Regions from separate parts of the Rossellomorea sp. GCM10028870 genome, predicted to be linked through region 1. Evidence: a T-box and tRNA genes for the amino acid it is inferred to sense, from the RefSeq annotation. Region 1 holds a T-box; the other holds one or more tRNA genes.
What was found. The T-box of region 1 lies ahead of tyrS (tyrosine--tRNA ligase). A T-box ahead of a tRNA ligase gene usually reads a tRNA of that ligase, here a tRNA-Tyr.
Positions count from the first base shown of each region.

Region 2: it has a tRNA-Tyr gene. The T-box ahead of tyrS (tyrosine--tRNA ligase) is inferred to sense a tRNA for this amino acid. The anticodon was not compared.

Region 1 is NZ_JBHTGN010000001.1:1,238,945-1,254,200, forward strand. It holds gene ACFQWC_RS06510 (hypothetical protein) at 418-675, shown strand; gene ACFQWC_RS06515 (acetate uptake transporter) at 709-1,326, shown strand; gene ACFQWC_RS06520 (hypothetical protein) at 1,371-1,586, opposite strand; gene ACFQWC_RS06525 (ferritin family protein) at 1,625-2,539, opposite strand; gene ACFQWC_RS06530 (GNAT family N-acetyltransferase) at 2,621-3,583, opposite strand; gene ACFQWC_RS06535 (permease) at 4,044-4,904, opposite strand; gene ACFQWC_RS06540 (ArsR/SmtB family transcription factor) at 5,074-5,394, opposite strand; gene tyrS (tyrosine--tRNA ligase) at 5,546-6,793, opposite strand; T-box leader at 7,038-7,246, opposite strand; gene ACFQWC_RS06550 (O-methyltransferase) at 7,304-7,969, opposite strand; gene ACFQWC_RS06555 (ribonuclease J) at 8,129-9,802, shown strand; gene ACFQWC_RS06560 (putative quinol monooxygenase) at 9,883-10,179, opposite strand; gene ACFQWC_RS06565 (nitroreductase family protein) at 10,204-10,839, opposite strand; gene ACFQWC_RS06570 (MarR family winged helix-turn-helix transcriptional regulator) at 10,866-11,300, opposite strand; gene ACFQWC_RS06575 (hypothetical protein) at 11,605-11,796, opposite strand; gene ACFQWC_RS06580 (hypothetical protein) at 11,860-12,594, opposite strand; gene ACFQWC_RS06585 (DinB family protein) at 12,630-13,091, opposite strand; gene ACFQWC_RS06590 (hypothetical protein) at 13,141-13,425, opposite strand; gene ACFQWC_RS06595 (NAD(FAD)-utilizing dehydrogenase) at 13,978-15,256, opposite strand, start outside.
Region 2 is NZ_JBHTGN010000001.1:2,082,363-2,097,618, reverse strand. It holds partial or broken rRNA gene ACFQWC_RS10850 (23S ribosomal RNA) at 1-173, shown strand, start outside; rRNA gene rrf (5S ribosomal RNA) at 472-588, shown strand; tRNA gene ACFQWC_RS10840 (tRNA-Asn) at 596-670, shown strand; tRNA gene ACFQWC_RS10835 (tRNA-Ser) at 677-768, shown strand; tRNA gene ACFQWC_RS10830 (tRNA-Glu) at 788-862, shown strand; tRNA gene ACFQWC_RS10825 (tRNA-Val) at 903-978, shown strand; tRNA gene ACFQWC_RS10820 (tRNA-Met) at 1,054-1,127, shown strand; tRNA gene ACFQWC_RS10815 (tRNA-Asp) at 1,262-1,338, shown strand; tRNA gene ACFQWC_RS10810 (tRNA-Phe) at 1,356-1,431, shown strand; tRNA gene ACFQWC_RS10805 (tRNA-Thr) at 1,445-1,520, shown strand; tRNA gene ACFQWC_RS10800 (tRNA-Tyr) at 1,540-1,623, shown strand; tRNA gene ACFQWC_RS10795 (tRNA-Trp) at 1,704-1,777, shown strand; tRNA gene ACFQWC_RS10790 (tRNA-His) at 1,789-1,864, shown strand; tRNA gene ACFQWC_RS10785 (tRNA-Gln) at 1,904-1,975, shown strand; tRNA gene ACFQWC_RS10780 (tRNA-Gly) at 1,980-2,054, shown strand; tRNA gene ACFQWC_RS10775 (tRNA-Cys) at 2,062-2,135, shown strand; tRNA gene ACFQWC_RS10770 (tRNA-Leu) at 2,144-2,227, shown strand; tRNA gene ACFQWC_RS10765 (tRNA-Gly) at 2,231-2,304, shown strand; gene ACFQWC_RS10760 (carbohydrate ABC transporter permease) at 2,999-3,940, shown strand; gene ACFQWC_RS10755 (carbohydrate ABC transporter permease) at 3,940-4,767, shown strand; gene ACFQWC_RS10750 (ABC transporter substrate-binding protein) at 4,850-6,127, shown strand; gene ACFQWC_RS10745 (sensor histidine kinase) at 6,269-8,080, shown strand; gene ACFQWC_RS10740 (response regulator transcription factor) at 8,061-9,635, shown strand; gene ACFQWC_RS10735 (ThuA domain-containing protein) at 9,651-10,376, shown strand; gene ACFQWC_RS10730 (Gfo/Idh/MocA family protein) at 10,398-11,423, shown strand; gene ACFQWC_RS10725 (Gfo/Idh/MocA family protein) at 11,441-12,481, shown strand; gene ACFQWC_RS10720 (sugar phosphate isomerase/epimerase family protein) at 12,494-13,462, shown strand; gene ACFQWC_RS10715 (B3/B4 domain-containing protein) at 13,842-14,513, opposite strand; gene queG (tRNA epoxyqueuosine(34) reductase QueG) at 14,624-15,256, shown strand, end outside.

The DNA.
Region 1 (15,256 bases):
CAAATTTAGAAACAGTACATCATCGATTGCTATTTTAATAGAAACGTATATTCCCGAGGTGATCTACATAGACTATAAGGGAAGCGATCCGACAGAAAAAAAAACCGAACTATGAGGCCAGTCATAGTCCGGAAAAACTTATAAGGAGCCCTCTACTTTTCAATATGATTCAACAACGAAATGATGAAACTTCCTGCTTGAAATATGAGCATGAAAATAAAGTAGTTCTCCACCGTCCTCACCCCCTTCTAGAGGAACGCTCGAGTAAAATATTTGTCCCCTGTTGATATGTATGTAGGATAGACTCAATTCATGCGTTTTTTTGTTGTGAATTGTGTGTACGGTCAGAAGGAGGAACTCCCGGATTATCTTTTTACGGATAATCCGGGAGTTTTTTCATTAGTTAGGAGGTTTTTGATGAATTTTTATTGGATGAGTCGTAATCTTGTTGAAATCGACTCTTTTGATGAAGTTTTGTTAGCTGGATTAGCGAATGAGAAAATTTTATCAGCGAAATTTTCATTTTATCAGCGAAATCCAAAATATATCAGCGGAATCTTCATTTTATCAGCGAAACCCAATTTTATACCTAAACCACACCCAAAATACCGTCTTTTTAATGAAAGTTATGCTTACATAATATTTTCTATTGCATATGGAGACTTTTTTATGTAAATTAGTCAAGTATGTTTAATAGGAGGTATCATCATGAATCAAATACAAAATACTCAGCGAGTTCAAATAGCATCAGCCGATCCATCTGCTATTGGACTTTTTGGACTAGCTATGGTTACTCTTGTCGCTTCTTCAGCGAAACTTGGATGGACGGATGGAGTTTCATTTGTATTACCATGGGCAATTTTCCTTGGTGGAATTGCACAGCTGATTGCATGCTTTGGAGATGCAAAACATAATAATACATTCGGATTCACTGCATTTGGAGCATTCGGCTTATTTTGGCTTGGAGTAGGAACATCCTGGTTAATTTCATTCGGTGTGTTTGGAGATGCAGCGGCTGCTGCAGTCGACCCACGCCAACTGGGGATTGCATATATCGGCTATCTGATTTTCAGTATTTTCATGACCGTTGGCGCCATGGAAACACATAAGGTCTTGTTCATTATTTTTGTCCTGATTGATTTCCTATTTATCGGGCTTTCGCTGTCTACACTTGGAATTGCACCTGAAGCCATGCATAAATTAGCGGCCATTTCTGAGTTGTTCATTGCATTATTCAGCTTTTACGGCTCTGCTGCAAGTGTGTTGAACACCCACTTTGGGAGAGAAACACTTCCAGTAGGAAAGCCATTCGGGATATTTAAGTAACTGGAAAAAGAGATAGATGAAATGCTCATCTATCTCTTTTTCCATTATTTTTTCAATACGGGAATCAGGATGCCGAAATGAGGCTCCTCTAAATCCCGGTCACTGGGGGTATCTTTCATGCTTGATGGGAAGATCATCGAAATATTCAACATTCGGTTCTCTATAAGGTTGGTATTCGCTCTCTTTGAACCATCGATAAATACGATGATACGTATGGCCCATATCTTCGCTTTTTTATGGTGGGTCCTTTCCCTCCTCAAACCCACTCCACAAAAAAACACCCATCCAGGCGGTCACTTCATCTGGCTAACCCTCTCTCAAAAGCTGCTAAATGATTCTGTGAAGCATCTCTCAATTGTGTAAAAACAAACCTTACATCTTGAGGAAGATTGTAAGTCAGGAATTTATTATACATAGCTATATTATCAATTTCACCCTGTACTCCTGCTGCGTATGCACTCTTAATCGAATCTGGAGTTAAAGTATAAGCTTGAGAATGATCTTCAGGCAATGACACACCATAGCGCTGGAATAGGGTTTGCAAAGCTGTAATATGTCGCAGCTCGGCTTCCTTTATTCTTAAGAAGGTTCGAACATTACCGAAATTCTGTATGATTCGATCGTATCTAGCCTGAGCGAGATATTCGTCCTGCAAGGCATAAACGAGCATTTGAGGAACAGTGAGTGAAGTTGCCTCAAGTGCTCCTTTTGCGCCGTAATTCATCTGCCTCTCCTGTCTCCAGCTTCCTTGGTTCTTGATAAAGTAAAACAAAAACCAAACGGCATGATTCTGTTCATCGGCAGCAGCACGACGGAATGTTTCCTTAATATAGGTATCTTTGGCTCCATCGGCAATCTCTAGATAGAAATCAACCGTTTCTTGCTCGTCTTTTATGGCAAACTCAAGACCTATTTTGTATGAATCAGGACAACCTTCTTGCAATTGAGGAGTGGGCGGGACTCCTGTTATATTCGTATAGATATCACTGAAAGCTTTGAAATGGCGCATTTCATCATTTCGGATTTCTCGAATGCGATTTTTCTCTTCTTCGGTTGGCGCCAATTTAGCAAGTTTTTTATAACAAGCGATCGCACTATATTCTCCGTTAATTGCCTTTTGTATATCTTTTATCAGTGAATGATTCTCCTGAACCCGCGAGTAACCATCTAAATAAAAAGGTTTGAATTGACGATAAAATTGATAAGGATTCATATAGAAAGACACCTCTCTTTTCGGTCTGTCATTAAGTATCTTATGACTTCAGCCTAAATCGGGTGTCTGGATATTTTCACTTTACCTCTTCTTATGTACTACTTCATACGCCTCCAGAAGATCTTTCACCAAAATATTATTGATCCTCATTCCCTCCATCTCACAATCTATTAACCTAACATCATTCAGATTGCAACTTTTAAAATGGCTTCCTTTAAGATCACAGCGCTCAAAACGTACAGGTTCACCTTCTTCTCCAAGAGTCGTGTCATGAACATACACGCCCCCTAAAGACACATGGGCGAATTCACTATGTGAAAAATTCAAATCAGGAATCAGGGATTTTTTAAAATTAATATTTTGAAAGCGGGTTTCACTGAGATTGCAATTGCTAAATTGAGCTCCCTTTAGGTTACTGTTGCTGAATGTTAAGTGACTGCCGTTGATTCCATAGAAATCCGTCTCCGTCATATTGCTCTGTTCTACTTGCAGCCGAGAAAGGTTCCCTTGTCTCAATGTATCACCTTGAATGAGAATCTCCCTCGTATCAACTTCTACTGTAGCATCGACTTGGATACATTTCTCATAACAGAATTCATCTTCTGATTCAAAGATTTTCTTGTACCCCATCTTCTGATAAAAGGCATGATTATTCAGCTGCCGGCTGGATGTCTCAAGTTCCCACGATATCACCTGTGGAAACTCCTCTTCTATTAATCTTATCGTAGAAGAACCAATTCCTTTCCCCTGGAAATCCGGATCGACAAAAATCCGATCGACTCTCGCACGGTGCTTTCCTGCCAATGTGACAATCACGCCTCCAACAAGCTCTTCTTGATATAGGATTTTGAAATAATCCAATTCACAGATCATATACTTTCCCATCTCTATGGAGTCGTAGCCAGGTGGCTGAATATTGTAATCGACGATATTCTCTGCATATGAAAGCCATCTTTCCTTTTCAGCATTGAACACTTTTCTCTTTATATCTGTAAGGATTTCTGCATCTTCTATTCGTGCTTTTTCTATAGTGATTGTACTCATTTTGTTTCTCCTCTTTATCTCAAATTAATTGGTCATTAGGTAACAGATCTGCATTGTTTTTCAAATAACGGATTGCCCCCTTCATTTCTTCTCTTCGAATTTCAATATATGGAAAATTATAACTTAAATATTGCGATTCATGAAGAGGAGAACGGACAATTATCTCAACTACCTATTGTTAAGGTACGCAATTTAGAATCTGCGTTGAAGTATATTGGCTTTCATTTAACCGAAACCCCGACTCATTGATTTGAAAGTAGATCTTCGCAAACTCTCTTTATTACCATATCAATAAAAGAAGTTTAAGCCCTGCGTTAGAAAACGAGGGCTTCATTTTTATTTTTGACAACATTCTTTTTTCACATTTTCATCTTTTACTTCAACCAACTTCACTTTGCAGCAATCCATCTTTTCTTTCTGACCCATCAAACTCTTTAACCATTTCATATTGACCACCTCCTTATATAAAGTAAAATAAGAATCCCGACATAGTAGACATCATGAGGACAGAGCCAATAAATGCAAAGACAAGCTTTTTCTTAAAAATGCTATGGAGTAAAGTTACCTCAGGAAGGCTAGCTCCAGCTGATGCAATCATTAGGGCCATTACTGGTCCCAGTGCCATTCCTTTAGCAACGAGAATTTGCGAAATGGGAATCATTGTAGAAAGTCGGATGTATAACGGAATTCCAATAATCGCAGCTATTGGCACAAGCCACCAATTCTCTCCTCCTAAATAGGTTGTAATCCATTCTGTTGGAACAGAACCGTGAATAACCGAACCGATCCCTGCCCCGATAATAAGAAATGGATAGACATTTCTCATAAGTGTGAGTGTTTCTCTTATTGCTTTCTTAATGTCGATACCACTCTCAGGGGCTGAGAAATTTTCTACCATGACATTTTTTAGTTGTCTTTCAAATCCAAATGCACTCAGCGCAAATCCGATGATAATAGAAAAAGAAGTGGTTAAAATCGTATAGGCAATGGCTACTTTCCAACCCAGTAGGTAGGTCATCAAGGTCAATATCGTTAAATCCAGAACAGGTGAGGCAAAAAGAAAAATCATCACAATGGGAAATCGGACTTTGTTTCGCAATAGATTTGCGACAATAGGGATTGTTGAACAGGAGCAAAATGGTGTGACGAACGCAAAACCAACAGCAATCAGAGCACTCAACAGAGGATGGCTTCTATCCATCAATACCTCCATCCTTTTATAGGGAACAAATCCTTGCAGTAGATGAATAACAAAGGAAATTCCGACAAACAGCACAGTTAGTTCAAGGGCAATACTGATGAAATCTTTTAATATAGTCATTTTGACTACCTCCATTTTGTTTAATCAATTTTTTTTGATTAAATATCGAATATTATTTATCAACTTTTTTTGATTAATAAATCGAATTAAAACAATCTCTTTCTCAAAACATCTGCCTTACCCTAAATCAATTTTTCTTGATTAATTAATCATAAAGAGATTGAGCATCTTATTCCTTCCTAAACAAACAGCAAAGTTGTTCTGATAACAAGTGATTCAATTCAGTGTGATTTAATGTATAGTAACTCCACGTGCCACGCGTTTCTTTCAAGATCAACTCAGCTTCCATTAAAACCTTCAGATGGTAGGAAAGTTTAGATTGGGGTAAGTCTAATTTATCCGATAAGTCACATACGCACACTTCTCCCATTTCAGTAATTTGGTGCAGGATAAATAACCTTTTTTGATCTGCAAGTGCCTTGAATTTTTTTTCGTATTTACTGAAGGTTGAATCCAGTGATATATTTTTTAATGGACTTTGTTTATTCATGCTATCTGCTCCTTTTAAATCAAATTTATTTGATATATCCTCACTATATGCAAGAACTTCCATTAAGTCAACTAATAAATCAAATATATTTGATTTATTAAAAAATTTGAAAGTCATCTATTCTTGCTGATTAGACGACTTTCATACGGAGTTACATTATTCTCAGCTTTTTATACTTCCTCTTCCCTACCTGCACAATCATCCCTTCTTCAATCTCTACTTCTAAATGCATATCCAGTACCTTTTCTGAATTGATTCTGATTCCTCCATTTTGAATCATCCGCCGCGCTTCACTCTTTGAAGCTTGCATATTCAGCTCAACAAGTAAGTCGATAATGGACACTCTACTTTCACCTGTCCACTTTATCTCTGGAATATCATCAGGCAGTGCTCCTTTTTGAAATATTTCCTTAAAATTGTTTTCAGCTTGCCCGGCTGCTTCTTCGCCGTGGTACATGGACACGATGGTTTTTCCTAAACGTATTTTGGCATCTCTGGGGTGGAGTGTCCCTTCGAATAATTCCTTCTTTATTTTCGATTTCTCATCTAAAGATAAGTCCGTGATCAGGTTGAAGTATTTCATGATCAATTCATCGGGAATCGACATCGTCTTCCCAAACATTTGGTTAGGATCTTCATCAATTCCAATGTAATTATGTTTTGATTTTGACATTTTATCTACCCCGTCAAGGCCTTCAAGTAAAGGAAGTAATATCACCACTTGTTTCTCCTGGTTGTAATGCTCCTGAAGATGTCTTCCCATCAACACATTAAACTGCTGGTCAGTTCCGCCGATCTCCACATCACTTTCTAATGCCACGGAATCGTATCCTTGCATTAACGGGTAGAAAAACTCATGAAGCGAAACTGGCTTCCCTGTTGACAACCGATTAGAAAAATCGTTTCTTTCAATTAATCGAGCAACCGTGATTTTCGATGATAAATGAATCACATCTTCAAGATTCAACGATGACAGCCATTCGGAATTGTAATGTAGCTCTACCTTCTCTTTGTCGAGGACTTTACCAAATTGCTCAAAGTAAGTTTGGGCATTTCTCTTCACCTCTTCATCAGTCAGCTGCTTCCTTGCAACAGACTTGCCAGTTGGATCACCGATTTTACCGGTGAAATCCCCGATAATAAGCTGAATGATATGACCGTTTTCTTGGAACTGCCTTAATTTGTTCAGAACAACCGTATGACCCAGGTGAACATCGGGAGCGGTTGGGTCTAGGCCAAGCTTGATTTTCAATGGTACTCCTGTTGCAATTGACTTGACTAGTTTTTGCCTTAATTCTGCTTCTGGAATGATTTCATGCACTCCATTTTTGTAGACGGTTAACTGCCTTCCTACTTCTGCCTGTTGTTCTTGTGAAAGTGAGTCCCATTTGTGTTGCATGATCATTCCTCCTTGAGTTTGAATGAATTAATGTGAGTTTGGTCGAGTTCGCTGATATATCCTGGATTTCGCTGATAAAACGAAAATTCCGCTGATATATTCTGATTACAGACGACTAATTTGTGACTTCGCCGTTATATTTCCGATTTCGCCGTTAAAACGAGAATTTCTACGTTATTTTTCACATGTGGCCATTATCCACTCTCCTCAACTAAAAATCACACCAAAAAACCACGCCCCTAAAAAAAGGGACGTGGTTAACGCGGTACCACCCTAATTGAAGATTTCTCTTCCACTTCATACGGATAACGGACCGGCCGTTCTCTGCTACTAATGGTTCACAGAGAATGTTTAAGGAGGTAATTCGCGCTTATCTTTGTACTGATTCCCACCAGCCATCAGCTCTCTTCACCAGGGAGATAAGTCACTACTCGTTCCTATCATGACATGTAAGATTATGAATTTTCATTTATTTTACAGAATAATGCCATAAAATACAATAATTATTTTTTATCCCTTCACAATACCCATTACAAACCCGTCGTAGCCTTTAGATCCGACGGTTTGAACAACCGTTGAATCAATACGGGGCTCTTTAGACAACATATCAACAAAGTGGCGAACACCTTGAACACTTTCATCTTCACTGTTTTCATCGATTACTCTTCCATCTCGTACCACATTATCTGTAATGATCACAGCTCCAGGTTGAGAAAGCTCGAGTGCCCATTTTAAATAATTTGCATTGTTTTGTTTGTCTGCATCAATAAAAATGAAATCAAATTCACCTCCAATAGTCGGCAACGTATCCAAGGCAGCACCTACCTTAATTTCCACCTTTCGATCCATTCCAGCGTTTTGTATGTTTTTTGCAGCGACTTTTGCATGTTTTTCACTATATTCCAAGGTTACAAGATGGCCGTCCTCTGGCAGTGCACGGGCAAGCCAGACCGTACTATAGCCACCAAGGGTCCCGATTTCCAATATTCGTTTCGCTCCTTTAAGCTGTGCAAGCAATGAGAGAAACTTCCCTTGATTCGGAGAAACACTGATTGCAGGCAGTTCTGCTTCACTATTTGCTTTCAATACCGTGTCCATAAGTGGATCTGATACTTGAAGTTTACTCGTAAAATATTGATCTACTTCTGTCCATGCATTTGTTGATGCCAACATCATCACTCCTTAGTATGTATCATTCATAAATAATAATAGCATAATTTACCATATAAATATTTATATCACGTAACTTTTTATCTCTCAAAACAAAGTTTACCTTAATGAAATCATCCTATTCGGGCATAATAACCAAAACAATTTGTCTTGGAGGGTTCATTCTTGCATACCAATGAACAGGCATTATCCATTTTTGCACTTGGTGGAATCAATGAAATCGGAAAAAATATGTATGTCATACATCATCGTGATGATATTGTCATCATTGATTGTGGAGGTAAGTTTCCTGATGAAAGTCTTTTGGGAATCGACTTAATCATTCCTGATGTCTCTTATTTGGAGAAAAACAAAGATAAAATTCGTGGGTTAATCGTCACGCATGGCCACGAGGACCACATAGGCGGCATTCCTTATCTTCTAAAAAAAATGAACATGCCTATTTATGCTACACATTTCACCCTGGGACTGATCGAACTAAAATTAGAAGAGCATAGGCTGATAAGAGATACAAAACTTGTAACCATCGACTCAAATTCAAACCTGAATTTCGGAACAATCGATGTTTCGTTCTTCAAGGTCAGTCACAGTATTCCGGATTGTTTAGGTATCGTATTTCATACACCGGAAGGAAATGTCGTACATACTGGAGACTTTAAGTTCGACTTAACCCCTGCCAATCATCAATACTCAGACATTCATAAAATGGCGAGGATCGGTGATGAAGGAGTGTTAGTTTTGCTTTCTGAAAGCACGAATGCGGAGCGCAGCGGCTTGACCCCTTCTGAACAAATGGTGGGGAACCACATGGATGAAGCGTTCTTGAAAGCCACTGGAAAGATCTTCGTCTCAACCTTTGCTTCCAATGTCAACCGGGTCCAGCAGGTAGTAGATGCTTCCATCAAGACAAACAGAAAGCTGGCATTATTAGGAAGAAGCATGATCAATGTGGTTTCAGTAGCCATGGAACGCGGGTATTTATCGGTGCCTGACGGGATGCTGATAGATGCCCGTGAAATTGATGCATTACCTCCCGAAAAGGTAGCGATTTTATGTACGGGAAGTCAAGGTGAGCCTATGGCCGCACTTGGTCGCCTATCGACTGGAAGCTTCCGGGACGTATACGTTTATCCAGGTGATACGATCATTCTGGCTGCTTCACCTATACCTGGAAATGAAAAGGACGTATCTCGAATTCTGGATAATTTGTTTCAACTTGGTGCCAACGTAATTTACGGAAGTGGAAGCACAACAGGCATGCATGTATCAGGACACGGGTATCAAGAAGACTTAAAACTCATGCTCACATTAATGAAGCCGACCTATTTCATTCCTATACATGGTGAATACCGAATGCTGCATCATCATCGAATACTCGCTGAATCGGTAGGAGTAGAAGCAGGAAATACTTTTATAATAAAAAACGGTGAAGTCGTCGATATTCAGAATTCCACTGCCCGCCAAACCCGTGCCATTCCTGCAGGGGATACCTTTGTAGATGGCTTAAGCGTCGGAGATATCGGATCCATAGTTTTACGGGATCGAAAACAACTTTCTGAAGATGGAATGCTTATCATTGTCATTACCCTTAGTAAATCGGAACACACGATTATTTCTGGACCTGATACCATTTCAAGGGGATTCGTGTTTGTACGAAACTCAGAAGACCTCTTAAAGGACGTAAACCATCTCGTCAGGAAAGTAGTAGATGAATTGTCTGCAGAAAATATTCGGGACTGGAAAGAAATGAAACAGGCAATCAAAAAAGACGTAGGTCAATACCTATTCAAACATTTGAAGAGGAAACCAATGATTTTGCCAATCATTATTGAGGTGTAGTTGGAACTGCCGGGTGCTTATGTGCCTGGCAGTTTTTAATAAAAAAAGCACCCAACAAAAGTCAGGTGCTATCCGATCGATTATTTCGCTACCTTGTTTCCTTCATAAATCTTCACATCTAAAGGAGCCGCTAAATACTCCGGTGCTCTCCCAACAAATGAAGAGAAATGCTCACTCGCATTGTGAGTCTCAACGGCAGCAGCATCCCTCCACGCCTCTACCATTGTATAGACACTTTCTCTTTCAGTATCTTTCATCAAGTCATATGAAATGTTTCCCTCTTCTGCTCTCGATGCTGCTACAAGTGGGCGAATCTCTTCTAAAAATGCTTGTTCTTTGGTTGGATTAATTTGAAATTCTGCATGAATAATAATCATATACTTTCTCCTCTTTTCTTATTTTTATTTCCATTCTGTGATGGACTCTACTGGCAGGCGAACAGATTTGTAGCCTGCATCTGCCGCTTTTCCGATTGAAATCAGCATGACTGGATAGTAACGGTCTTTGTCCATACCGTATGCTTCAGCAATTTGATCTTTTTCATATCCACCAATCGGATTTGTATCAAATCCGTGAGCACGTGCAGAAAGCATGAGCTGCATGGATACTAAACCTGCGTCGATGAGGTTCATTTCCCTGAACTGTTCAGTTGTCATCATTTGTAGTAATCCTTTAATAGATGGTAGCTGTCTGTCTCTTACTTCTGCAGGCATATACCCTTCTTCTACTGCTTTATTGTAAATCTCATCCGCATAGTCAAGGCTGTTCATATCTACAAATACCGCAATCACTGCAGATGAAGTTTGGACTTGCGTCTGATTGAATTTCGCAAGTGGTGCAAGTTTTTCTTTCCCTTCTGGACTATCGATGACTACAAAACGCCATGGCTGCAAGTTTACAGATGATGGTGCAAGAGTGGCTTCGGTTAGTATCTCTGTCATTTCTTCTTTACTGATTTTCACAGACGGGTCATAATTACGGATGGAACGGCGCCCTGTGATGATTTGGTTAAAATCATTGATTTTTGTTTGATTCATGATGCATTCTCCTTTATGAGTAAAATTTAGTATTCAATATCCTGAACATTATCCTGAATACGATTAAGCATGTCGGATAAAACCGAACGTTCTTCTTTTGTAAAGCCTTTAAAAACTTTAGAGATAAAGATCTCTTTCTCTTCACGATAAGCTTCTATTTTCTGACGGCCTTCCTCTGTCAGCCGGACAAATGTAAACCTGTTATCATCAGGATTTTTACGGCGGGAGACCATCCCTTTTCCTTCAAGCTGCTTTAAGTGTCTCGTCACGGCTGCACTATCAATATTCACTTCTCTTTGTAGAGCCGTTTGACTGATTTCTTCCACTTCAAACAACTTGTGCAAAAGATCCAAACGAGACTGACTAATTCCGGTACAGCGCTCAAACTTAGGACTCATTTGCTTATATATATCATTTAATTGAACGATTATCTTCTCTTCTTCACGACACGAGTTGGACAAAGCATCCTCCTCCTCCACTTTAATTGAGGGGTCAATCATTGACCTGTCAATTAATATAATACATAAGGTTTTATAAGTCAAACATATAGTTCTTGGGAGAAAACCCTAATGATTTTGAAGGAATCCTACATACAAATGCGGAAAGTCTGAAATGAGTTAAAACAGGAGATTTTTTCTGAATGAAAAAGGAAAAGGCAAGGTAATGAGGGAATCTCCTCTCTTACCTTGCCGTCTATATGCACTATAAAAACACTAATTATGTCATTTGTGTGAATTTACCATACGGAATTTCACAGAAAAAGACTTACTCCTTTGGTTGGTCTAACGCTTGGTAGGCAGCCTGGTATTTTCCACCTTCTGCAACCTCTGAATGATACAATGCTTTAAGAGCAAATGTACGCTCTAAATTCATCTCATCCATCAATACTTTCAGGCGCGCTTGCAATTCTTTATTATCTTTGATTAACAGTTTCATTTGTGATTTCATATATTTCATAAGGCTTTAACTCCCCTTTTCTAGTTGAACAATTCATCAAGTATAACATTGCTTATCACAGTACTAAAGGGATTTCTTAAGGAATACCCTGTTCACATCCTTCACTTCACACCCATTGGCAAGAAATGTCCGGATCATCGGAGCGTTATTTTTACTCGTCCCCCCAATATATTTTTTTGCATGAAACACACTAGCTAACAGACTAAGTGCCAGTTTATGTAGAATCTTGCTCTTTCCCTTGCTTCTTTCATCAGGAATCAATCCGAAATAAAACAGCCTTCCCTCATCTACCGTGCCCGGTTCTATATGTGGTATCATGACGCCAATTGGCTGATCACCTTCATAAATCGCAATACAGGAATCCTTATAGCTGTCACCCAGTTCGATTGCGACACTTTTCATTTGTTCTGGCATAGTTAAACGAGATGGAGCATTAAGAGAGCCCTCCATAGAATGCATCCAAATATGAGCAAACTCTTTTTCTGAAATCATATGTAAATTTTTCAATGTAAAAGAGTGTTTGATTTCCGACTTCTCAAGCTTTTTATGCACAGTCACAAATTCATCAACCAGGTCATATCCATTTCCCTCTAGATACTCATCCACTTCTCGGGAGAATGTTTGATTCACAAGAATCTTCAAGTTAGATAGGGAATGATAGGGCGTTGTCTGATCCAGGTAACTGACGAGTTCTTTCAGTTCTACAGTGGTCAAATCATTCGTATTCTCAATGGTCGCATAGTCGTTACCTTGAATGATTTTTATTTTTTCGATGAATGGCTTTTGATGTTTATTCAATGTATAGTCCTCCTTTTCTATCTGCTACATATTCATCATCTGAAAATAAAATCACTCGACACCGGTTTTTTTCCGACTTCCCTTGCCCACACGGATAATTGACCAATATGATGGATCTCATGGGTCACTACATGCTGCATAACTTTTTTGTATGTAAGTAGGTATGTTTTACCTGACCTTGATGTCATATTGAGTTCTTTCTTTCCATAGGCGGGAGTCCATAATGACAGAAAGTTTTCCGTTTGCTGCCTGGTCGTTCCTGAAAACTCAATGACTTCGTCAAGTGTCGAAATAGTATGTAAATCCTTTTTCATCACGGGTTTCCCTTGTAATTGATTCATCCAAATTTGCTCACAGTCCGCTACATGAAAGAGATTCTTCAGGATGCTCCCCATCCCGCCTATACGCTCTTTCGTCAGTTCATCCGGATCAATTTCCCTGCACCAATCAAACCATTCTTCCCGTATTTGCCAATTATAAGAAAAAAGTTCTAACATGCCCTCAACCTCTCCTTTGTATTTTAAGAATTCTTAAAGCCGTACTTCCTTATTCAGTGAACAATCCAACCACAATGATTCCTATGGCATTCAATGCAAAAAAAGTCCCGTATATCATCATGACCATGCCTGTTCCAAAACCAGAAGGATCAAATGGACTTACGGATAAACCAGTCAGGATAAAAACCACGGGTGTGAGAAGTAAACATACGACTCCATACCAAATTCTCTTCTTTTTATTCTTCCCTGCCAGCTTCATAACCATAAAGTTGGTGAAAGCTAAAATCGCCATAATGATCATGAAGAACAGAAATAAGACGCCCCAATCAGACAAAAAACCCCTCCTTATTTCCTCTTAATATACGCATCCAAATGGCCCCCCCAACTTAAAAGGGGCTTGCCTCTATTCATAGATGATCCCCTCAATTTCAGCTTAGAAAGATTTAAGTGAAAGGAAAAATAAGATGCCATTGATTACTCCCAGACTTAACAAAGTGATCAGTAAAAACGTTCTTCCCCACATTTTTTTAAAATATAAATATAACAATCCAAAAATATGAATCCTACCGTGATCAGACATAAAAAGAATTCTCCCATCATTTTCCCATCTACATGAATGCCCTCCACACGAACCCATTCAAATTTATGATTGAGATCCAGATGGATAGAGAAGAACATGAATCCCCACCCAACAAATTAAAAATTCCCAATAAACGAATGAGCGAGTACATACTCATCTCCTTTTTTGGATGATTATCTACAATCGATTCATATTCCAAAATGTTTTTTTGTACTCGCAATCCCATAAAAAAATCCTTTCTGCCTGTTCTTTTCTAGTAATACGAAAAAACAAACAGAAAGGTTTCAAATTATTCCAAATATATTATTAACTGGTAAAAACCCTATCTCCCAGATGTTTCCCCAAATAAATACCACTTGCAGCTGCCTGCGATAAGGAATGGGTTTCCCCCGAGCAGTCACCAATAAGATACAGATTTGACACATCTGTTTCAAAGTTCTTATCCGTCGGTAATTTCGGTTCATAATACTTCGCATCCAACCCGTAAAGAAGCGTATCATGGTGTATCGGTTCCCCAATAAGGCTTTCCAAAGAAGCAAAAAATTCCTTAAGCGCAATACTATATAATTCCGGAACCTCTTCCCTAAGATTCCCACATTCCGCTTTGAGGGACGGATCTACCAGATTCCCCTCTAGCGATTCTGTATTCCTATGTAATTTGAAATCTTCCAATCTCTGAACGACAATCCGCTCTTTTCCTTGATTGATCCCTCCTATAGTGCTCACTGCATAGTCCATTGCCTCACCATGGGAATGAAAATAACGCGGAACGAACAAACTGAAGTTCAAATTTGCACTTGGTATATCTTCTTCACGGGCATTTTGTCCATCAGGCATCACTACGCCATGCTGGTGCTTCCGTATGATCCTCCCTCGCGGATTCATACAATAGGTCGTCGCGCTGAATGAATGCCTTTCGATTTTCAGCTTCGTTTCAAACGTATCTTCTAATATCGATTGAAGCTGATCACCTTTCATTTCCACCCGAACCCCCATATCCAGACGTGTCTTTCCTGGAAAAAGTCCAAGTGATGCTGCTTGTTTTTTCATCCACGTGCTGCCGCTCATTCCTGTACCGATCACTAATTTCTCTGTCGTAAAGTCAACGCTATTAGCTTTCAAGTGAAAGCCCGCATCATGTTTTGAAATTGTCTCAACTCGTGTTTCAAAACTAAACGTAATGTGATTTTTGAGCACTTCATACATTCTTTGAAAAATATCACTCGCTAAACGTGTTCCTAAATGACGGACCTCAGTTGAAAGAACCTTCACGTCCACCATACTGGCTCGTTTTGAAAGCGTATCATTTTTCGTGCTATAGGACGGGATGATGTCACCGCCAAACTCACAGAGAATATCGTCTACTTCCTTCATCAAATCAAGTGTGGTTTGGTCTCCGATTTTCCTGCCGAGCTCTCCTCCGAAATCATTCGTGTAATTAAATTTCCCCTCTGATTTTCCAAGACCCGCAAACCCAATGTATTTACTGCACACTCCTTCACACGTACACACGCGCCCATCATCTAAACCGCATGTACGTTCACTCAGCTTTTTGCCGAGATCAATCATGTGGATGGAGATATGT
Region 2 (15,256 bases), 840 kb from region 1:
GTGCGGAAGGGATAAGTGCTGAAAGCATCTAAGCATGAAGCCCCCCTCGAGATGAGATTTCCCATCACGTAAGTGAGTAAGATCCCTAGAAGATGACTAGGTAGATAGGTCAGAGATGGAAGCATGGCGACATGTGGAGTTGACTGATACTAATCGATCGAGGACTTAACCACACTATAAAGCGGAGGCGGCTTGACCAGAAACGACAAGCATTTTTGGGCAATCAGAAGAGGGTGCCTTTTACCCTCAGCTGATTGAACTGAAATGACCTCGAGTCTCTAGCCGCCGGAGCTGGAATGGTATCTACTTGAAGAAGTAGATGCACAATTGGTCGGTATTCGGCTTTCTTGACATCAATTCTTTATCTAGTTTTCAGGGAATAAATTTTATAAGAAAATATAAAAAAAGCCTTGAAAAAATATATCTACGCGATATAATAATACTTGTCCTTAAAAAAGTGACAAGGAATTGTCTGGTGACAATGGCGAAGAGGTCACACCCGTTCCCATGCCGAACACGGAAGTTAAGCTCTTCAGCGCCGATGGTAGTTGGGGGATCTCCCCCTGTGAGAGTAGGACGTCGCCAGGCATATCGTTCCGCAGTAGCTCAGTGGTAGAGCTATCGGCTGTTAACCGATCGGTCGCAAGTTCGAATCTTGCCTGCGGAGCCATTATATGGAGAGCTGTCCGAGTGGCCGAAGGAGCACGATTGGAAATCGTGTAGACGGTTAACGCTGTCTCAAGGGTTCAAATCCCTTGCTCTCCGCCATAACACTTCTTCTTATTAAGGCCCATTGGTCAAGCGGTTAAGACACCGCCCTTTCACGGCGGTAACACGGGTTCGAATCCCGTATGGGTCACCAACACTTTTTTCCAAAAATGAAATAAAACAATGAATATAATGGAGGATTAGCTCAGCTGGGAGAGCATCTGCCTTACAAGCAGAGGGTCGGCGGTTCGATCCCGTCATCCTCCACCATGATTTTTCACGAAGCATAAGCTGAGTTGAATAATCATCCTTAATTTATAAGTTTAACTTAACAAATCATATCGTCGCGGGGTGGAGCAGTTCGGTAGCTCGTCGGGCTCATAACCCGAAGGTCGCAGGTTCAAATCCTGTCCCCGCAATACCATTTTTGACTTTGGATAGTATAATCCTTAATGAGTCACGCATGGATAGTTATTTTCGCTATTGCGAGGTAATGAAAGTTATTTTGCTGGCGCAACTCATGGTAAAAAAATTTGCAGGCGCGAAAATTTTTGGTCCGGTAGTTCAGTTGGTTAGAATGCCTGCCTGTCACGCAGGAGGTCGCGGGTTCGAGTCCCGTCCGGACCGCCATATTTATTTTGCATAATGGCTCAGTAGCTCAGTTGGTAGAGCAATGGACTGAAAATCCATGTGTCGGCGGTTCGATTCCGTCCTGAGCCACCATTTATTACTTGATGCCGGTGTAGCTCAACTGGTAGAGCAACTGACTTGTAATCAGTAGGTTGGGGGTTCAAGTCCTCTTGCCGGCACCAACCGAGTGATTTACTATTTGGAGGGGTAGCGAAGTGGCTAAACGCGGCGGACTGTAAATCCGCTCCTTCGGGTTCGGCAGTTCGAATCTGCCCCCCTCCACCAAGATTTTTTTCCTAGCGTAAGCGGAGTATGGAACCCCAGCTAATAGCAGGAAGATTCATTGGAAACCAATTATATTTCATAGGGGTATAGTTTAAAGGTAGAACGAAGGTCTCCAAAACCTTTGGTGTGGGTTCGATTCCTACTACCCCTGCCAATTTTATCATGGCGATTGTGGCGAAGTGGTTAACGCACCTGATTGTGGTTCAGGCATTCGTGGGTTCGATTCCCATCAGTCGCCCCATAAAAGTCACATTTTCATTTCCGTGACATATACTATCAGTGGGCTATAGCCAAGCGGTAAGGCATCGCACTTTGACTGCGACATGCGTTGGTTCGAATCCAGCTAGCCCAGTAGTGCGGAAGTAGTTCAGTGGTAGAACACCACCTTGCCAAGGTGGGGGTCGCGGGTTCGAATCCCGTCTTCCGCTCCAATATTAAGGCGGCATAGCCAAGTGGTAAGGCATGGGTCTGCAAAACCCTGATCACCGGTTCAAATCCGGTTGCCGCCTCCAAATGTAATGCCGGTGTGGCGGAATTGGCAGACGCGCACGACTCAAAATCGTGTTCCTCTGGAGTGCCGGTTCGACCCCGGCCACCGGTACCATTCGCGGGTGTAGTTTAGTGGTAAAACCTCAGCCTTCCAAGCTGATGATGAGGGTTCGATTCCCTTCACCCGCTCCAATTTACATATGATAGACTTTCTCATTAGAGGAAGTCTTTTTTTATTGTTCTGAGACTGAAATTTAGGAGGTAAATGTGGAAGAATGTAATAAATGAGTGGATTTTAGTGTGGATCAATGAGTAACAGCTTTATTTTAGTAGGATAAGGGGGGAGATTCGAAGTTTTTCAATATTATAGATAGTATTAGTAGCATTTTGTACAGGAATGGAGTTGAAAAAAGACTATTTTAGAGTGAAAATGATAATTTTACATAAAAAAGCGACTCTCTATAACTATATAACTGCTAGATTTATAGGCACTTGATAATTTATTATCGAGTTTAGCAGATATATTATCGACTTTTCGGATTTATTATCGAGTTTGGCAGATATATTATCGACCTTTCGATTTTATTATCGACCTTTCGATTTTATTATCGACTTTGCTACATTTATTATCGACTTTCCAATTTTATTTTCAAATTCACCACATTTATTTTCAATTCCAGCATTTTATTTTCAAAATCGCATTGTACCCTACGTTCACCTTATCAAGCCAAAGAAACCCAACCTTTTCATTTACCCATCACCAACCCATCCCAAACCCATTTAGTCAAAATTTTGCACCTTCTTTGTCAATTGAGTCCCCCTATTTAAGAAAGCGCTCCCATTATAATGTAAGAAAGCGATTACATTATTAGGGGTGGTGATACGGGTGGAAACCAAGATTCAGACTGGACCAGTAAGCCCAGATGCGCAAATCAAGGCGGTTACGAAGAAGAAGTTCAAGTATAAGAGCTTGCTGACGTATGCTGCCTTTGTTGGACCGGCACTTATATTTTTTTTAGTGATTCAGATTCTTCCATTTTTGATGGGGGTGTATTATTCGTTTACCTCATGGAATGGTGTCAGCTCAGTTGTAGAGTGGGTTGGATTTGATAACTACAAAAAGATCTTCACAGATGATAAGACATTTTTTAATTCCTTTATGTTCACGACGAAGTTTATGTTTGCGGCTGTGATTATTAGTAATTTAATAGGTTTCGGGTTTGCACTTTTACTGAATGCAGCATTGAAGACGCGAAACATTTTGCGGACAGTGTTTTTTATTCCCAACGTAATTGGTGGATTGCTACTCGGATTCATCTGGCAGTTCATCTTTGTGAAAGGATTTGCATCACTCGGGAATATGACGGGGATCGGATTCTTTAAAATGCCTTGGCTTGGTGATGAGACGACGGCATTCTGGGGGATTGTCATCGTGTTTGCATGGCAGATCAGTGGTTATATGATGGTCATCTATGTTGCGGCATTGCAAGGGGTGGATAATTCACTTTTGGAAGCAGCGAGGATAGATGGAGCATCCAACTGGACGTTGTTGACGAAGATTATCATTCCGTTGATTTTACCGGCATTCACAATTTGCTTCTTCTTGACGATTTCAATGGCCTTTAAGATATTCGATTTGAACATCTCGTTAACAGGCGGGGGACCATTCAATTCTACACAATCTGTGGCGATCAATATTTATCAAGAAGCGTTCCAGAATAACCGTTATGGCCTGGGAACAGCGAAATCGATCCTGTTCTTTGTGGTAGTGGCAGTGTTTACAACGGTTCAGGTGATGGTGACGAAGAAGAAGGAGGTTCAGGCGTAATGGGCAATCGCTATACGAAAAGAACGTTTGTATTAGAGATTATCGGAATTGTCATAGGGCTCATTTTCCTTATTCCTTTCTACTTCGTACTGATCAACTCAGTGAAGCCGTTTGCAGCGATTTTGATCGATGCGGCGGCGTGGCCAAAGGAATTTGTTTTCTCTAACTATGCGAAGGTGTGGGAGATCATCAATTTCCCCCGTGCTTTCTGGAACTCCTTGGTCATCACCGTTTTCAGTAACATTGGATTAGTGATTATCAGCTCCATGGCGGCGTGGAAGATGGTACGTACGCCAGGGAAGTTCAGCAAAATTTTATTTGTCATCTTTGTTTCAGCCATGGTCATTCCGTTCCAGACGGTGATGATTCCTCTTATGAAGGTAGGAGGGACGTTGGGACTTACGAATAGTATTCCAGGTTTGATCATCATGTACTTCGGATTTGGCGTGCCACTTTCTCTTTTCTTATATCATGGATTTGTGAAAACCGTTCCGATTGAGATTGAAGAATCCGCGATGATTGATGGCTGCAGTCAGTTTGGTGTGTTCTGGAGAATTGTATTCCCATTACTTAAGCCGATAACAGTAACCGTGGTCATTTTGAACACTTTATGGATTTGGAATGACTATCTGCTTCCCCTTCTTGTATTACAGGATGCGGAACTGCGTACGATTCCACTCGCAGCAAGCTCATTCTTCGCTCAGTATACGAAGCAATGGGATATGGGTCTTGCAGCATTGGTGCTTGGCATTACACCGATCATCATTTTCTTCTTATTTTTACAGAAGCATATCATCAAAGGTATTGCTTCAGGGTCAATTAAGTAGATATAAAGTTTCTGTCGAGATGGTCTATCATTGATACAGAAATTTATATAAAATAATTTATATCAGGGAGGTCAATCCATTTATGAAACGTATACTTTTACTTTGTATGTCTTTGGTTTTAGTATTTGGTATTATTGCTGGCTGTTCTTCTAAAGACACTACAAGCAAATCAGGTGGAGAGTCTGGATCAGGTGACGATGTAGTTACCCTTAATTTCTTCCAGTTCAAGGTTGAAATTGCCGATCAGCTTCAAGAAATGATCAATGAGTTCGAAGCTGAGCATCCAAACATTAAGATTAAGCTTGAAACAGTTGGTGGAGGTGCCGATTACGGTGCTGCTTTGAAAGCGAAATTTGCTTCTGGTGAAGAGCCGGACATTTTCAACAACGGTGGTTTTAAAGAGTTAGAGCTTTGGAAAGAGAAGTTAGCAGATCTTTCCGGTGAGCCATGGGTTGAGCATGTTCTTCCGATCGGTAAAGTGCCGATGACGGATGAAGATGGCAAGCTTTATGGTATGCCGGTTAACCTTGAAGGCTACGGATTTGTATATAATAAAGATTTATTTGAAGAAGCGGGAATCACTGAGCCGCCTACAACGATTGATGAGTTAAAAGACGCTGCGAAGAAGCTTGAAGCGAAGAAAATCACGCCTTTCTCAGCTGGTTATGGCGAGTGGTGGGTAATTGGTCAACATTTACTTAACATTCCGTTTGCTCAGCAGGAAGATCCGGATGCGTTCATCGCCGGTCTTTATGATGGTTCCGAGAAGATTGTAGGCAACGAAAAGTTCAAACAATTCAAAGAAGTTTTAGATGCTGAGCTTAAGTACGCAAATGATAATCCGTTAACGACGGATTACAATACACAAGTAACGCTATTTGCTTCTGGTGAAACTGCGATGCTGCAACAAGGAAACTGGACTGAGAACATGATCACTGAGATCAATCCTGAAATCAACATGGGATTCCTTCCAATTTCTATCAGCAATGATGATAGTGCTGATCGCCTTCCTGTAGGTGTACCGAATAACTGGGTATTAAACAAGAACTCTGAGCATCTTGAAGAAGCGAAAACATTCTTAGAGTGGATGGTTTCATCTGAAACTGGTAAGCGTTATATCACGGAAGAGTTTGCGTTCATCCCGGCATTCGATAACATCGAGCCAAATGGTCTTGGAGACTTAGGTCAGTCCATCCTTGACTACTCTAAAGAAGAGAAGACGATTCCTTGGACTTGGTTCAAATGGCCGGATGGAGCGAATAAGGAATTCGCTGCAACGATCCAGGAGTATGCCGCAGGGAAAATTGATTACGACACTGTACTTGAGCGATTCCAGCAAACATGGGATAACTTGAAGTAAATTGAAAAAATAGAAAGCATGTCTACTGGGCATGCTTTCTATTTTATAAGTTTAATAGGAATATTTCGAAAAAACACTTCCAAGAGCAGGGAAAAACACTTTATACTAGTGTATAAGTGAGACCTGGGAGGTCCGTCCCTCATGTTAAAGACCAGCATTCGGAATAAGTTGATTGTGTTGTTGATGATTACGACGATTGTGCCGTTTGGCAGTTCTATTATTATTACATATTTTTATACGAAGGACTCCATAGAGGAGCAGGTGGTGGAGGAGAGCAGCAATCTTCTTTATCAGGGAAAGGTGAATCTGGAGAGCTATATTAATGAGCTCAACGGGTTAACTCTATCACTCTATAATAATCCTGATTTTATTAACTTCATGAGATCACCAAGTCAAGAGAATAATTACTTGACGATTGGCATTGTAAAGAATGTTGTGCAAACGATTCTCTACACGGGTGATACAATTAACGGGGTACGTATTTCCTTCGCCGATGGTGACCGCGTCATTTCGGCAACAAAGCGCTCTACAGTTGTTTTTTCTAATAAGGTAAGGGATTCGCAATGGGAATCCTTCAGAAATGCAGAGCGCAGCCCTTATAACATGTATATTGAACCAACCCATAGTCAGGAAGAAAAGAATATCAACCGGTCGAAGGATATTGTCACGATTCACCGGGCATTCCGAAACGTTCCCGGTGATGAGGTGCTTGCTTATATCTCATTGGAGGTTTCACCTGACAAGATCATCGATTTGAGTAGAAACCTCTATAACGCTAAGTCAGAAGAATTCTATCTTCTTTCTTCGGAAGGGGAAATGATTTATAGCTCGGACCGGGATGTATCGGATGATGGCAACAACCAGAAGTGGATTAAGAGAATAATGGAATCAAAAGATGTATCAGGGACACTCGAGTGGAAGGAGGACTCCTTCAACGGGGTGATGATGTACGACCAGCTCCCTGCTTCGGCCGGCGGTTGGTTGTTAGTGAAACGGGTTCCTTACGTGAATCTTTATGAAAGCGCATTTAGTGTCGCGAAGATTAATATTCTGTTTGGAGTTCTTGGGCTATCACTTGTGGTGCTCGCGACCCTATTTGTTTCTTTCAAAATTACGTCACCCATACGGATTCTGCTTCAACATATCCAACAGGTTGAAAAAGGGAATATGAAGGTACAGTCCGAATCGTTCGGTTCCGATGAAATCGGGATCCTCGGCTACCGGTTTCAGCAGATGATCGAGCGGATCAATCATCTGATCAACCGTGAGTACAAGCTGGAGCTCGAAAACAAGACGAATCAATTAAAGGTCCTCCAGTCTCAAATCAATCCGCATTTTCTCTATAATGCCCTGCAATCCATTGGAACGATTGCTTTGAAGAACAAGGTTCCGCAAATCTACTCCCTGATCACCCACCTTTCCAAAATAATGAGGTACGGGATGAATATGGAGGAGGATGTGGTTCCATTAAGCAAGGAAATCAATTACACGAACGCCTATCTTCTTTTACAAAAAGAACGTTTCGGTGAGAATCTGGATTACAGTGTAGAGGTAGAAGAAGAGGTAATGGAGACCCCGGTACCGAAGATGCTCCTGCAGCCTCTCATTGAAAACTACTTCAAACACGGATTCGATATCCGGGACGGGGTAGGGCGAATATGGTTATCTTGCTTTCAGGATGAGAAAGAATTGGTGATGATTGTCCGTGATAATGGTGTTGGCGTAACGGAAAGCAGACTTCGGGAAATAGGGGATCATTTTAAAGCAGAAGCATGGAATAAAACGGGGGATGAGACCAATATCGGACTGAAGAATGTATATGTTCGATTAAAGCTCTACTATGATCACCTGGCCACTTTACAGCTTGAAAATCATGTTGAGGGAGGCTTTATGGTCACTATGAGGCTGCCAATAAGAATGGAAGGTGAAGCAAATGAAGGCAATCATCATTGACGACGAAAAGCATGTGCGTGAGGGGTTACTTTTATTAGCGGAATGGGACAAGCATGGGATCCACACCATTCTGGAGGCGGAAGATGGAGACCAAGCCATCGAAATGATCAGAGAGCACCGGCCGGAAATCATTTTCACTGATATGAGGATGCCGAAGCGGGATGGCATTAACCTTTTAAAATGGCTTCATGCCTCTGACCTTAAAAGCAAAACCATCGTTGTAAGCGGGTATGATGATTTCGAGTATATGAGAAACGCGATCTTCTACAAAAGCTTTGATTATATTCTGAAGCCGATTGAACCGGATGTGTTAAATGAAACACTGGATAAAGCGGTAAAAGAGTGGAATGAGCAGGCTCGATCAAGAAAATCCCAGGTCGAGGAAAATCGAGTGATGAATGAGGCAAAGCCCCTCTATTGGGATCGGTTGTTTTCAAGTCTCTGTGCGAAGGAGAACATTACCACAGAGATGGTAGAAAAGGTTGATCAGGAGTTTGGGATTACCATTACAAAGCTTGCAAAGACCGTTGCCCTCATCCCCATAAAACCGATTGTGATGAAGTCCTTTCAAGGAGACCGCGACCTTGCCTTCTTTACACTTATCAACATTTGCAATGAATTGCTGCGAAAGCAAAATGATGGAGTTTGCTTCCGGAATGGGAACAAAGAAGAAGAGCTTGTGATTCTCTTCTGGAATGATAAAAATGTGACGTATCTGTTAGAGGAAATCTACTCATTGATCTATCAATATAGTAAACTCTTTACGATCATTGCAATTGGACAGAAGTCTAAGAAAATAAACGAAGCGTATGAATCTGCTTTACAGGTTTATCTTAAGCATTCTCTGCTTGATCAAAAGAAAATCGTCACCCATAAAGATGTGAAAAGACAGCCCCTGCTGCATTTGTTGGATCACTCAAATGAATTGAAATGGGCAATCCGTTCAGGGAGCCGGGAGCAGGTTCAGTCCCAGTTGGACGGGATACTTGCACAGTTGAAAACAGGGCATGCACTCTCACTTGAGCAGCTCCAGGTTTGGGAAAATCAATTTGAGTTATTACGGAATAATTGGTTGAAAGAGTATGAGATTCAGCATCCAGAACCACTCTATCGGGGCCTTGATTATTGGAATGAAGACGGCTCGTTTTCGTTCAGGAAATTTAAAGAGGAAAAGGCGAAAGAGTTCAGAGAATTAATTCAAACCCTTTCAAAGGTAAAGTACCAACGGGAAAAGAACAATATGCAGCACATTGAAGAATACCTTCAGCAGCATTATCAAGAGGATATCAATCTTCAGGACATTGCCGATCGCTTTTACCTAAGCAGGGAATACATTTCACGTAAGTTCAAACAGGATCATGGATCTACCATCACGGATTACATCACGAATATTCGGATGGAAAAGGCAAGGAAACTGCTTGAAAATCCATATTTGAAGATATATGAAGTCGCCTATGGTGTAGGGTATGGGAATGAAAAATATTTCAGCAAAGTATTTAAAAAGCACGTCGGTATGACACCAAATGAATATCGGCACTTACAATCAAACACATAACTTGGAGGTTTTACAATGTTAAACGTTACTGTATGGAATGAAAATCGTCATGAGCAGAAGAATCCGAAAGTGAGAGAGGTGTACCCTGAAGGAATTCATGGTGCCATTGCCTCCTTCCTGGGAGAAGCATCATTCAATGTGAAAACGGCTACATTAGACGAAAGTGAGCATGGATTGACGGAAGATGTGCTGGATAGTACAGACGTATTGCTGTGGTGGGGACATATCGCCCATGATGAAGTCACTGATGAAGTAGTTGAAAGAGTGAAACAGCGTGTCCTTGATGGAATGGGATTGATCGTCCTTCATTCAGGTCATTTCTCTAAAATCTTCAAAACATTGATGGGTACTTCCTGTGACCTGAAATGGCGTGAAGCTGATGAGAAAGAACGCATCTGGATAGTCGATCCAAGTCATCCGATTACAGCAGGCTTAAGGGAATACATCGAGCTTGAGAAGGAAGAAATGTATGGAGAGCATTTTGACATTCCGACTCCTGATCAGCTTGTGATGGTGAGCTGGTTCGAAGGTGGGGAAGTGTTTAGAAGCGGGTGTACGTATCAGCGTGGCAACGGAAAAGTATTCTACTTCCGTCCTGGACATGAAACGTATCCAACCTATTACAATGAAGACGTTCAGAAGGTCATCGTCAATGCAGTGAAATGGGCATCCCCTGTAGATCATGCAAGACCGGTATACGGAAACGCACAGCCGTTAGAAGAAATCAAAGGATCTAACTAAAGAACAAGAGGAGGAAAAATCATGAGTAAATTAAAAATCGGGGTTATCGGGTGTGGAAGCATCGCACAGCATCGTCATTTGCCGGAATATGCAAACAATGAAAACGTTGAAGTGGTAGCGGTGTGTGACATCGTGGAAGAACGGGCATGGAAAATAGCCGATGCAGTCGGAGCGAAAGCGTATACCAATTATAAAGAACTACTGGCGAACGCTGAAGTGGAAGCCGTGAGTGTGTGTACACCGAACTACCTGCATGCACCGATTTCCATCGATGCCCTAAACGCCGGAAAACATGTATTATGTGAAAAGCCGATGGCCACTTCAAGTGAAGAAGCTCAAAGAATGATCGATGCAGCTAGTAAAAACGGTAAAAAATTGATGATCGCTCATAACCAGCGTTTTGTCCCTTCTCACCAAAAAGCGAAGCAGCTGATTGAAAGTGGTGAAGTAGGTAAAATCTACAGTTTCCGTTCTGCATTTGGTCACGGTGGACCTGAAGGGTGGAGTGCTGACGGGAAAGACAGCTGGTTCTTTAAAAAGAATGAAGCATTCATCGGTGCCATGGGTGACCTTGGGGTACACAAAACCGATCTCCTTCGGTACATCTTAGGGGAAGAATTTGCCGAAGTCGGTGCCTTTGTTGAAACAAGTGCAAAGGAAAATGCAGATGTGGATGATACGGCTGTCTGTGTATTGAAAACCGAAAGCGGTACAATCGGTACCCTTGCAGCAAGCTGGTCTTATGTTTCGAAAGAAGACAACTCTACGATCATTTATGGAGAGAAGGCCATCCTGCGTTTAGAGGATGATCCGGTCAACTCCCTTATCGTTCAATACTTAAGCGGAGAAGTAGTGAAGTATGAGCTTGGCGGCATTCAGACAAATGACGAGGGCGGCCAGACGAATTCCCGTGTAATCGATCAATTTGTCGACAGCATCCTTCATGATGCAGAGCCTCCTGTTCCAGGTGAAGAAGGAAAGAAATCGTTAGAAGTGGTTTTATCTGCCCTGGAATCAAGTGAAACAAAACGGATCGTAAAATTGTAATAGAGGTGAATGCAGCAATGACTAAACTTCGGATGGGAGTGATCGGCGTAGGGGGCATTGCCCAAACGCGCCACATCCCTACTTTTATGAAACTATCAGATTCTGTATCCATTGAAGCGATCAGTGATATCAATCCTGTCACTGCTCAAACCGTGGCAGAAACCTTTAGCATTCCGAACGTGTTCAGTGACTATCGGGACATGTTCGGACATGTGGATGCTGTGACGATCTGTACTCCAAATAAATTTCATGCGGAAATCACGATTGCAGCGCTCAAAGCCGGGATCCATGTGTTTTGTGAGAAACCGATGGCCATGACTCCTGAAGAATGTGAATTGATGATCGAAGCTGCGGAACAGTCAGGGAAGGTTCTGGCTATCGCCTATCATTATCGTTTCATGAAGGATTCACGTGCGGCAAAGCGTGTCATCCTGGAAGATGAAATCGGTGAACCAATGGTGGCCAGGGCAAGGGCGATCCGCCGCCGCAAAGTTCCTGGCTGGGGAGTGTTTACCAACAAGGAACTTCAAGGAGGCGGCAGCCTGATCGACTACGGATGTCACTTCCTGGATCTATCCCTATGGCTCCTTGGGAACCCGGCGCCTGTTGAAGTAACCGGGACGACCTACAACAAGCTTAGTAGAATGCCAGATCAAGTGAATCAGTGGGGAGATTTTGATAAAGAGAAATTTGAAGTCGATGACCATGTGACGGCTTATATCAAGTTCGATAACGGTGCATCCATGCTCTTCGAAACGTCATGGTCTGCAAATGTCAAGGGTGATGAAGAAAGCATGAGCATATCAGGGGAAACGGGGGGGATCGATCTATTCCCGTTCCAAATGAACCAAATGAAACACGGCATGCTTCTGAATAGTGAAGCGGATTGGGTTCCCGGTGAAGATGATCCAAGTCTTCCACAAGCCCGGAACTTTATCAACAGCTGTCTCGGTTTAGAGGAGCTGGTTGTGAAGCCCCAGGAAGCCATGCAAGTGTCTCAAATAATTGATGCCATTTATAAAAGCAGTGAAACCGGACAGAGCATCCGATTGAAATAGGAGGAAGCACAAATGAAACTAGGCGTATTTACTGTATTATTTTCACAAAAGAATCTTGATGAAATGCTTGATTATGTAAAAGGAGCCGGGCTACACGCAGTGGAAATCGGCACGGGAGGTTATCCCGGAAATGCTCACTGTGACCTGGACGCTCTTTTAGAAAGCGAAGAGAAGAGAAACGAATACGTAGAGAAAGTAACATCAAGAGGCTTGGAAATCAGTGCCTTCAGCTGTCACGGAAATCCGATCTCGCCTGATGCAGCGTTTGCGGAAGAATCCCATGTAGCACTTCAGAAAACAATAAAGCTCGCAAGCTTGATGAATGTACCGGTTGTGAACTGTTTTTCTGGAACAGCGGGCGACCATGAAGGAGCAAAGCATCCGAACTGGCCAGTATCCCCTTGGCCGAATGAATATGGGGATATTCTCAAATGGCAATGGGAAGAAAAGTTGATTCCTTACTGGAAAGAGATGGGCAGGCTCGCTCAGGATCATAATGTGAAGATCGGTCTCGAGCTGCATGGAGGTTTCCTTGTACACACTCCTTATACGTTATTGAAGCTTCGTGAAGAAACATGTGACGCAATCGGTGCAAACCTTGATCCGAGTCATCTGTGGTGGCAAGGAATCGATCCGGTTGCCGCGATCAAAATCCTGGGTAAAGAAAATGCGATTCACCATTTCCATGCGAAAGATACGTATATCGACCAAGACAACGTCAACATGTACGGTCTGACGGATATGCAGCCTTACGGAAGCATCCAAACAAGAGCGTGGTCCTTCCGTTCAGTGGGCTGTGGACATTCCTTGCAGGAGTGGTCTGATATGATGAGTGCACTGCGCACATTCGGATATGATTATGTGGTAAGCATCGAGCATGAGGATCCGATCATGTCGATTGAAGAAGGCTTCGGGCGTGCCGTGAAGAATCTGAAGTCGATACTGATCGAAGAACAGCCGTCGGATATGTGGTGGGTGTAGGTTGGTAAGAAGGGAGTCCATTGGGCTCTCTTTTTTTGTGGAGTAGTTGCGTGATGTGTTAGTCTCAAATTAGTAGTGTTTAATTTACATTTAATATGAAACGGCTGGATTATTTGCCAAAATGGCTGGATTTTCACAAGAAATGGCCGGATTAATCGTGTTTTCGGCTGGATTATCGGAAAAAATGGCCGGATTATCGTGAATTTCGGCCGGATTGACTCCGGCCACAGCCGAAAGCGGGCTGTATATTCCCTTTCATCTAAGGAATAAGCCATTCGTATGCTTTAGAGGCTGAGATTTCTTGGAAATGGCTATGGTTCTCGTACAAGATTCTCAATAAAAAACAGGATCCCGTGAAACAGGGATCCTGCACAAACTTCTATCCACCCACCACTTCAAATGATCCTTCTCCACCATGGACACCGAGGAACATATCCATTAACGATTTCGTGAGTTTCTCGCTTTCTTCTATAGAAAGGGAAGGCTTCAGAAAGATGATCTGAACGGAATTTTTGGTTTCTTCCCCGACGGGTGCTCGGTCTGAGTCGACGAATGGACTTCCGAAAGGTCCGTCCCCGTCACATGCGACGATCAGGTTTTCCAGGGAGTTTTCCCGGCCGTTGAGCCCTATGTATGATTGTCCGGTTTCACCAATTTTCAATTGAATGGTGTCTCCGTTAAGTTGATCCCTGTCGTAAATGCCGATGGGCACTTCGTATTGAAGGGAGAAGAAGTTATTGAGATCGATGCTTGAGTTAATGGTGCTCAAATAATTCTGTTTTTTAACCCGGCGAAAAAGGGCTTCGGCAGAATGACGGTAGCGATTGGGGTCCTTTCCTGTTTTCCTGAAGATGTCCCGCCACGCGACAATTCCTTCAATTTCCGTCACATTTTTATCGTGAAGATCAAAGAAGATGGATTCCTGGAACAGCTGAAGCCTTCCTTTCAGCATTTGAGGAGAAGTGCCGACTTCGATATCATGATATTGAATGAATCCCACTTTGAAATCGGGGATTTTGCTTGTAATGGATGAATCAATCGTGATTTCCACTTATTTTCCCTCCACATTTGTTTTAAAATAGTTTATCATAATACACGTTCCTATTTCACGTAAGCTTAATTGTAAGTGTTGAATATATAGATAGAAAGGAGGACAGGGCAATGGATATCGATCAATTAAAACAGGATATCATCGAGTATAGCAAGGAAATCGGCATTGATAAGATTGGCTTTACAACGGCGGATACGTTCTCGGAAATGAAAAACAGGCTCCTGCGCCAGGAGATGCTCGGGTATCAATCCGGGTTTGAGGAAAAGGACATAGAAAAGCGGGTTGATCCTTCTTTGATATTTGATAAGCCGAAATCGATCATCGCCATTGCTCTCGCCTACCCTTCCAAAATGAAGAACGCTCCACAAAGTAAACGGGGAGAGAGACGGGGGATCTTTTGCCGGGCATCATGGGGGACGGATTATCACCATGTGCTTAGGGATCGTCTTTCAAAGCTGGAAGAATATATCGTATCAAGGGTTCCCCAGGCACGTTTCAAATCCATGGTGGATACGGGTGAACTCGTTGACCGTGCCGTGGCTGAGCGTGCCGGGATTGGCTGGAGCGGAAAAAACTGTTCGATTATAACACCTGAGTTCGGATCCTATGTGTATCTCGGGGAAATGGTGACAAATCTTCCCTTTGCCCCTGATACACAGATGGAGGACCAATGTGGCACATGCAATAAATGCGTGGATGTCTGCCCAACGGGAGCTCTTATCGAAGGAGGACAGCTGGATGCT